3 regions of the Sphingobium sp. TomTYG72 genome follow, and region 2 is predicted to be linked to each of the others. Evidence: riboswitches for the same ligand, from Rfam matches in the RefSeq annotation. Region 2 holds a riboswitch; each other region holds the start of a gene.

Region 1 (2,256 bases), 470 kb from region 2:
CCCACTATCCAGCGGCGATCGAACTGCTCGATTTGTGCGCTGGTGCCGTCGGGATCGGTGTAGGTGGGGTTGGAGAACATCGTCCAGTCGTAAAACTGCGCGTAAAGATTGGCGCGCCATGTCGGCTGGACGGTGGCGAGATTGCCGATGATGCGCGTCGTTTCACCGCGCGCGGAAGGATCAGGCGAACAGAAGACGTCGGGGCAGATCGGCGTGCCGATGATCCGTTCGGGAATCTGCTCGGTCGGGCGCCATGTCGCGCGATAGGCGTGGAGCGTGGCGTCGATCTTACCGGCCCCGGCGGGAAGCGTATATTTGGCGAAGCCCGCATAATGGCGCAGATGTTCGGCCTCCTGCCACGGGCCGTCATAGGCCTTGGCTTGGGCGACGAGGGTGAGATTGCCTGCGCCCGCCTTGACGGTGCCGCCTGAAGCCAGCCTGCGCCAGCCGAAGGAGCCGCCCTCCGCCGCGACCCATGGCCGGTCATAGCCGTCGATCGTGCTCATATAGGCCGCGCCTGCCAGCGCGAAGTCGCCGCCATCGGCACGGTAGGGGCCTTTGCGAAAATCCTCCCGCGCGATGATTTCGGGGATGAGGCCGTTCAAGTCGAGATAGCCCTGGCCATGGCCGTGGGTGCGGAAGTTCATCTGAACCCCGTCAATATAGGTGGTGAAGTCCGATCCATGGTCGAGATTGAAGCCGCGCAGGAAATATTGATTGGCCTTGCCGCTGCCCGAATGTTGGGCGGCGACCATGCCGGGCACCGCTTCGAGCAATTCAGCGACGCGCAGCAGCGGGCGGACGAGCAGGTCCGCGCCGCTGACGCTGCCCTCGCTGGCTGCATGGGCGGTGCCGATCTTGTCCTCGCCCCGGCCGAACACGATGATGGTGCTGGCGTCGTCGGCCGCGTCGTTCGCGTCGGCGGCGAAGGCGGGGAGGGGGAGGAACGTGGCAGTCAGCGCGCAGGCGGCGCGGTGGAGTTGGTTGGGTAATTTCACTTCATGCACTCCGGGCGTCTGGCGACATCCGGCAAGAGACCTGCCGCCAGACGGCGACCGGCGCGCGCGGGCAGCCGGACGCCCCCAAGGCGGCCGCCAACGTCACCGAAGCGGCCTCTTGCCGCTCGTTCGTCGCTCAGACGGAGTTACCGTGCCGCGGCCATCCCCTGGACCAAGGCAAGAGCGACCAGACGCCGGCAGGTCTCCTGGCTCGCGGGTCATCGCTTGATGCACGGCCTTCCCGGGCCTCGCAGGATTTAGCGTCCGGCCCAGTGACTTGCCCCATCCTACCTATGAGGAGGGGCGATGTGCATCGCGCTCGCCGCTTACAGTTGCAGGGACAGCCCTGGCTTTGGGAGGCGGGTGCCTCCTATACCATGTTCCCTTTTAAGCCTCTTTCGAGGCACCGGCGCGATCATTTCCCCAGGGGTTGCCCGGGTGACGGGCGCGATAGCGGAGCTGTGGGGGTTGGGCAAGGGTGGTTGGGTTAGGTAACTTGCTCCCTCTCCCCTTCAGGGGAGAGGGTTGGGGAGAGGGGATCGGCGGTCGTGCTTGCGTTCCCCTCTCCCGCCTTCGCTACGCTCGGCACCCTCTCCCCTGAAGGGGAGAGGGGATGGGGTCTGGCAATCAGTTCAGCGTCGCGCCACGCTCGCGCTGGAGGCGCAGCGCCATGGCCTGGTAGCGGACGGCGCGTTCGTTGTGGAGGGCGATGGTGGCCTGGTCGGCGCCGCGCAGGCGGGCTTCCCGGGCTTGCCGCGCTTCCTGGGCGGCGCAGGCGGAAAAATGTGACGCGTCATTGGGGCGCATGGCCCTTATCCTCTCTTAAGTTCTTATGGCACGAACGATAACATCGGCCTGTTTCCCGCTGCCATTACGCAGGTTAACTTCGAAAAGCTTCTGTTTTTTGACAGCAGCATGGGAAATGACTTCAGAAGCGAATTTCTGCGCTTTTCAGGGAGTTGCGTGCGCGTTCCATGGGGGCTTCTTTCTACGAGCTGCCCCTGTTCCACGATGCATCGCGGAAGGTTTCGCGCAGAAAGGCGATGAAGGCGTCTACGGCGGCGGGACGGCCTGCGGCGCGGGGATGGACGGCGTGGACGGCGAGGTCCTCGGGTCCTTCCCAGCTATCGAGGACGCGGACGAGGCTGCCTCCCGCGATCAGGTCGCCCACGTCCCAGAGCGAGCGTAACGCGATGCCGACGCCGGTCAGGGCGAGTTCGCGGACGATTTCGCTGCTGTTGGTGCGGACATGACTGTG
Region 2 (2,256 bases):
ATGTAGCGCAGCACCCGGTCAGGATGGGACGCCGCCAATGCCCGCCGACGATCCCGCCATAGCTGTTACCGACGACATGCGCGGCACCGATGCCAAGCCCGTCCATGAGCGCGACGACGGCATCCCGCGCGACAGCCACCGGATCGCCATCGGCGGGATCGCTCTTCCCATAACCAGGCGCGTCGAGAATGATGGTGCGGAAATGCCGGGAGAAGAAGGGCAGATTGCCCTGGAAATTAGCCCAGCCGGTGACGCCGGGTCCTGAACCGTGGAGGAGCAGGAGCGCAGGACCAGATCCCGCTTCATGATAATGCAGCCGCCCCTTGTCCGTTTCCAGAAAGCGGCTGGTCGCTTCGAAGCTGAAATCGCTCATCTTTTCCTCTCCATTCTGCACATGTTGATGCGGGCGTAGCGGCGGCAGGTGATTGACGCAAGGAAGCGGCCTGTGACTACTTCCCTTTCCCCTGTATCCCCCTTATGAAGCGGGTCGAGCCGGGTCCGCCCGGTTCATCGATCGCGCCGGTGCCCCGCTAGAGGGGCTTAAATGGGAATGCGGTGCGGGAGGGTTTCCTCCCTAATCTGCGGCTGTCCCTGCAACTGTGAGCGGCGAGCGAGGCATGGACCGGCCAGTCCCGACAACGGGGGCGGCCAGCCACTGGAGCGATCCGGGAAGGCCCCATGCCAAGCTGTGACCCGCAAGCCAGGAGACCTGCCGGAGCAAAGGTCGCTCTTGCCATGATCCAGGGGATGGTCACGGCTCGGTTCTCCGTTTGAGCGACGAATTTCGTGCGGCTGCGGCCGTGCAGGCGTGCGGCCTGTCCGCCTGCCTGTGCGTGCCGTCCGTCTGTCGTGGCGCTGGTGCGGGAGGGCTGGATCAATGCAGGAGCTGATGCCGTGCGACGCGGTCGGCACAGGCGTGCGCGGCTGGTGCCCGACCGCATGGCGGCCGATGATGGCGGGCGACGGCCTGCTGGTAAGGGTGCGCCCGGCGCTGGGGCGGATGATCCGGGCGCAGGCGATCGGTTTGTGCGAAGCCGCCATCGCCTTTGGCAACGGCCATATCGACGTTACCAATCGCGCGGCCTTGCAGATCAGGGGAGTGGCCCAAGCGAAGCATGCCGCGCTGATGGAGCAGCTGGTCTCGCTGGGGCTGGCGCATGCCGATGCGGAGCAGGACGGCCGGATGCCGATGCTGATCAACCCGGATTGGCGTGAGGGTGATAATAGCGCGACTATCGCGACGGAGCTGGCTGGGCGGCTGGACGACTTGCCGGATTTGCCCCCGAAGGTTGGCTTTGCGATCGACGTCGGCCCCGCGCCGGTGCTAAGCGACGCTCCGGCCGATTTCAGGGTGGAACGGTCTGAGAGCGGCGCGCTGATCCTGCGGGCTGACGGGCGAGCGCATGGCACCCCGGTCCACGCAGCGGGCGCAGCGGAGGGGCTGATCCGCATGGCCCATTGGTTCGTGGCGAGCGGTGGCGTTCAGGCGGGACGCATGGCCCGACATGATGCGCCGCTGCCCGAAGTTGCGGTCGAAGCCCCCGCCCCCGCGCGATCCCGTGCCGCAGCGCTGGCCGCTGCGCCCGGTCCCTTTCGCGCAGCGCCCTTTGGCCGGATCGAGGCTGCGACGCTGCTTGCCATGATCACGGACGATATGCAGGCGGTGCGGGTCACGCCATGGCGGGGGCTGGTGCTGGAAGGCAGCAAAACGCCGGGCGATGATCCCGCCGACCCACGCCTTTCCGCCGATGCCTGTCCCGGTGCTCCTGCCTGCCCACAGTCCAGCGTCGCGACCCGTGAACTGGCCGCGCGGCTCGCGCCCTCTGTGCCAGGACTGCATGTCTCCGGTTGCGCCAAGGGCTGCGCCCGCCCCTCGCAAGCGCCGGTCGTGCTGACCGGGCGCGAGGGCCGCTTCGACCTTGCCCATGATGCGCGCGCAGGTGCGCCGCCGCTGCATGCGGGCCTGTCGCCCGATCAGATATTCGCCCATTTCGGAGCCCATTGATGCCGCATCTTTACGAAACCGACGGCGCGGAAATCTATCGCCAATCCTTCCGCATGATCCGCGCGGAATCGGCGCTGGACCGTTTTTCGCCGGAGGAAGAGCGGGTCGCCGTGCGGATGATCCACGCGGCGGGCATGACCGGTCTTGCCCCGCACATCCGCTTTTCCCCTGAGTTCGCCAAGGCGGCGATTGCCGCTCTGGAGGCGGGCGCGCCGATCCTGTGCGATGCGCGGATGGTGTCGGAAGGGATC
Region 3 (2,256 bases), on a different replicon from region 2:
GGAAGGCCCGAAGGGAGACTCATAGCTGCGCTCCGCGCGGAACCAGGTGACCGCCGCCCGCTGCGTCAATTTGGCGTCGAAAGAGGCAAGGTTCAGCCCTGCATAGCCGATATATTGGTCAAGCTTGCTGCTGTCGGTTGTGTCCGCAGGCGCGCCGAAGAAGATGTCGGTGTCGAGGTCCGCATGGATATAATAGCCGCGCAGGTCGAGGCTGAGATTGTCGGTGAAGGCGAGCTTCAGCTTGGCATGGGTGGCGATGTTCTCATAGCCGTCCTTCTCCGTGCCGCCTTTGGCCGCGGAGATGCCATCGGTACGGAAATAGGCGACGCCAGCGCTGGCTGAGGCAATCCCCGCGCTGCCCGAGATGTCGGCTTTCGCATTCAGCGTATCGGCATAGCCATATTCAACCGAAGCGTTGCCGCCCAAGCCTTCGCCCGGTTCGGCGGACATGATGTTGACGACGCCACCGATGGCCTGGCTGCCATAGACGACCGAGTTGGAGCCACGCAGGATTTCGATGCGACGGATGTTGCCGGTCAGCAGATTGCCGAAGTCATAGGCGTCGCCGATGACGCTGGGGTCATTGATCTTGACGCCGTCGAGCAGCACCAGCGTCTGCGTCGTTTCCGCGCCCCGGATCGAAATGCCAGTCACGCCGCCAACGGCATCGGCGCGGTTGAGGCGAATGCCGGGGGTCGTGATCAGCAGGTCCGCGACGCTGACATTCTGGCGCGTTTCGATCGTCTTTTCGTCGATCACGGTCACCGCCTGACCGACCTCGTCGGTGGGTTGCTCGATGCCGAGCGCGGTTACGACGATCTCGTCCGCGTCTGCGGCGAGCGCGGGGGTGGCGGCGAGGAGCGCCAGCAGTGAAATTCCGGTCCTGATCATGTTCTGTCTTCCCTGAGCGCCATGCGACATGAGCCCAGGGCCTGCCGCTTGCGCGGCCGGTGTGCGGGAAGAAGAGACGCCAGCCCCGTCACGCGCACCGATGCGGCCCTGCGCCGCTTCGTCGCTCAGACGGAAAACCGTGCCCGGACCGATCCCTGGACCCAAGGCAAGAGCGACCATGCGCCGGTAGGTTTCCTGGCTCGCGGGTCGTCGCGGTGATGCACGCCTTCCCGGACTTTTGGTCCAGTGGCTGGTCCCCCTCGCCTCCCCCTTTGAAGGCTTGCGGGTTTCCCTGTGCATCGCGCTCGCCGCTTACAGTTGCAGGGACAGCCGCGGAGTTGGACGGTGATCCCGTCCGCACCGCATTCCCTTTCCCGCGCGATCTTCATGTCAGCGGTTGCCCGCTCACGCGGCGCGCCATAGGGGAAAGTGAGGCTATTGCCAAGGAGTGGATCGATGCGATTGCTGGGCGCGGTGCTGGCGGGTGGGCAATCCAGCCGGTTCGGGAGCGACAAGGCTTTGGCGCTGATGCCGGACGGGCGCACGCTGATGGAGCATGCGGTGGCGGCCATCGCGCCGCATGTGGAGGCGGTGGTGGTCTGCGGGCGGAGCGTCGATGGGCTGACGGGGCTGGCGGATCGGCCAGCGGCGGATATGGGGCCGCTGGGTGGGCTGAACGCGGCGCTGCATTACGCGCTGGGCCAAGGCTATGACGCGGTGCTGACGACGGGGTGCGACATGCCCTTCTATCCGGCGGCGCTGGTGGAGGCGCTTATGGGTGAAAGTGCGGCAGTGTTGAAGGGGCAGCAGTTGGCGGGCTTCTGGCCTGCGTCGCTCGCGGACGAACTGGACGCGCATCTGGCGGAAGAGAATAGCCGCTCGATCTATGGCTGGCTGGATCGGATCGGCGCGCGGCTGGTGGAGCGGCCGGAACTGGTGCTGCCGAATATCAATCGGCCGGAGGACTTGGCGCACTGGCGCGAGCCGAACTGAGCTTGCCGAAGCCCCCTCCCTTCCTTCCAACTAAGTTCGGGGGCGTTCGGCAAGCTCAGGGCAAAAGTTGCGGCGAGCCGGTCTTCAAAGCGGAAGAGCGACGCTGGCTGCAACCTCTACTGGCATGGACGTGCCCGCCACCGCTTCGCCGATCAGCAGCAGGGTCGGGTCTTCGTCGCTGATCGTGGCAACGAGGAAGGCAAGCGCAGACAGCTTCCCCCGGATCAGGCGTTCGGTGGGGAGGGAGACGTTGACCGCCACCATAACCGGCGTTTCGGGATCGCGTCCGGCGGCGATCAGCTGGCGGCTGATCTCTCCAGCGGCGGCACGGCCCATATAGATGCCGAGCGTACCGCCGGGACGGGCCAGCGC

The links. Region 2 has a riboswitch for cobalamin ahead of ACZ5U1_RS13590 (cobalamin biosynthesis protein CobG). Riboswitches for the same ligand answer to the same signal wherever they lie in the genome.
Region 1: linked by a shared signal. The riboswitch ahead of ACZ5U1_RS15780 (TonB-dependent receptor) and the one ahead of ACZ5U1_RS13590 (cobalamin biosynthesis protein CobG) in region 2 are both predicted to bind cobalamin.
Region 3: linked by a shared signal. The riboswitch ahead of ACZ5U1_RS00490 (TonB-dependent receptor plug domain-containing protein) and the one ahead of ACZ5U1_RS13590 (cobalamin biosynthesis protein CobG) in region 2 are both predicted to bind cobalamin.

The regions. Positions count from the first base shown of each region.
Region 1 is NZ_AP027337.1:508,806-511,061, forward strand. Features, by position in the region: gene ACZ5U1_RS15780 (TonB-dependent receptor) at 1-998, opposite strand, end outside; cobalamin riboswitch at 1,178-1,424, opposite strand; gene ACZ5U1_RS15785 (hypothetical protein) at 1,626-1,805, opposite strand; gene ACZ5U1_RS15790 (LysR family transcriptional regulator) at 1,987-2,256, opposite strand, start outside.
Region 2 is NZ_AP027337.1:40,476-42,731, forward strand. Features, by position in the region: gene ACZ5U1_RS13580 (alpha/beta fold hydrolase) at 1-38, opposite strand, end outside; gene ACZ5U1_RS13585 (alpha/beta fold hydrolase) at 1-373, opposite strand, end outside; cobalamin riboswitch at 504-731, shown strand; gene ACZ5U1_RS13590 (cobalamin biosynthesis protein CobG) at 878-2,005, shown strand; gene ACZ5U1_RS13595 (precorrin-8X methylmutase) at 2,005-2,256, shown strand, end outside.
Region 3 is NZ_AP027336.1:97,607-99,862, reverse strand. Features, by position in the region: gene ACZ5U1_RS00490 (TonB-dependent receptor plug domain-containing protein) at 1-891, opposite strand, end outside; cobalamin riboswitch at 1,060-1,320, opposite strand; gene mobA (molybdenum cofactor guanylyltransferase) at 1,348-1,884, shown strand; gene cobA (uroporphyrinogen-III C-methyltransferase) at 1,969-2,256, opposite strand, start outside.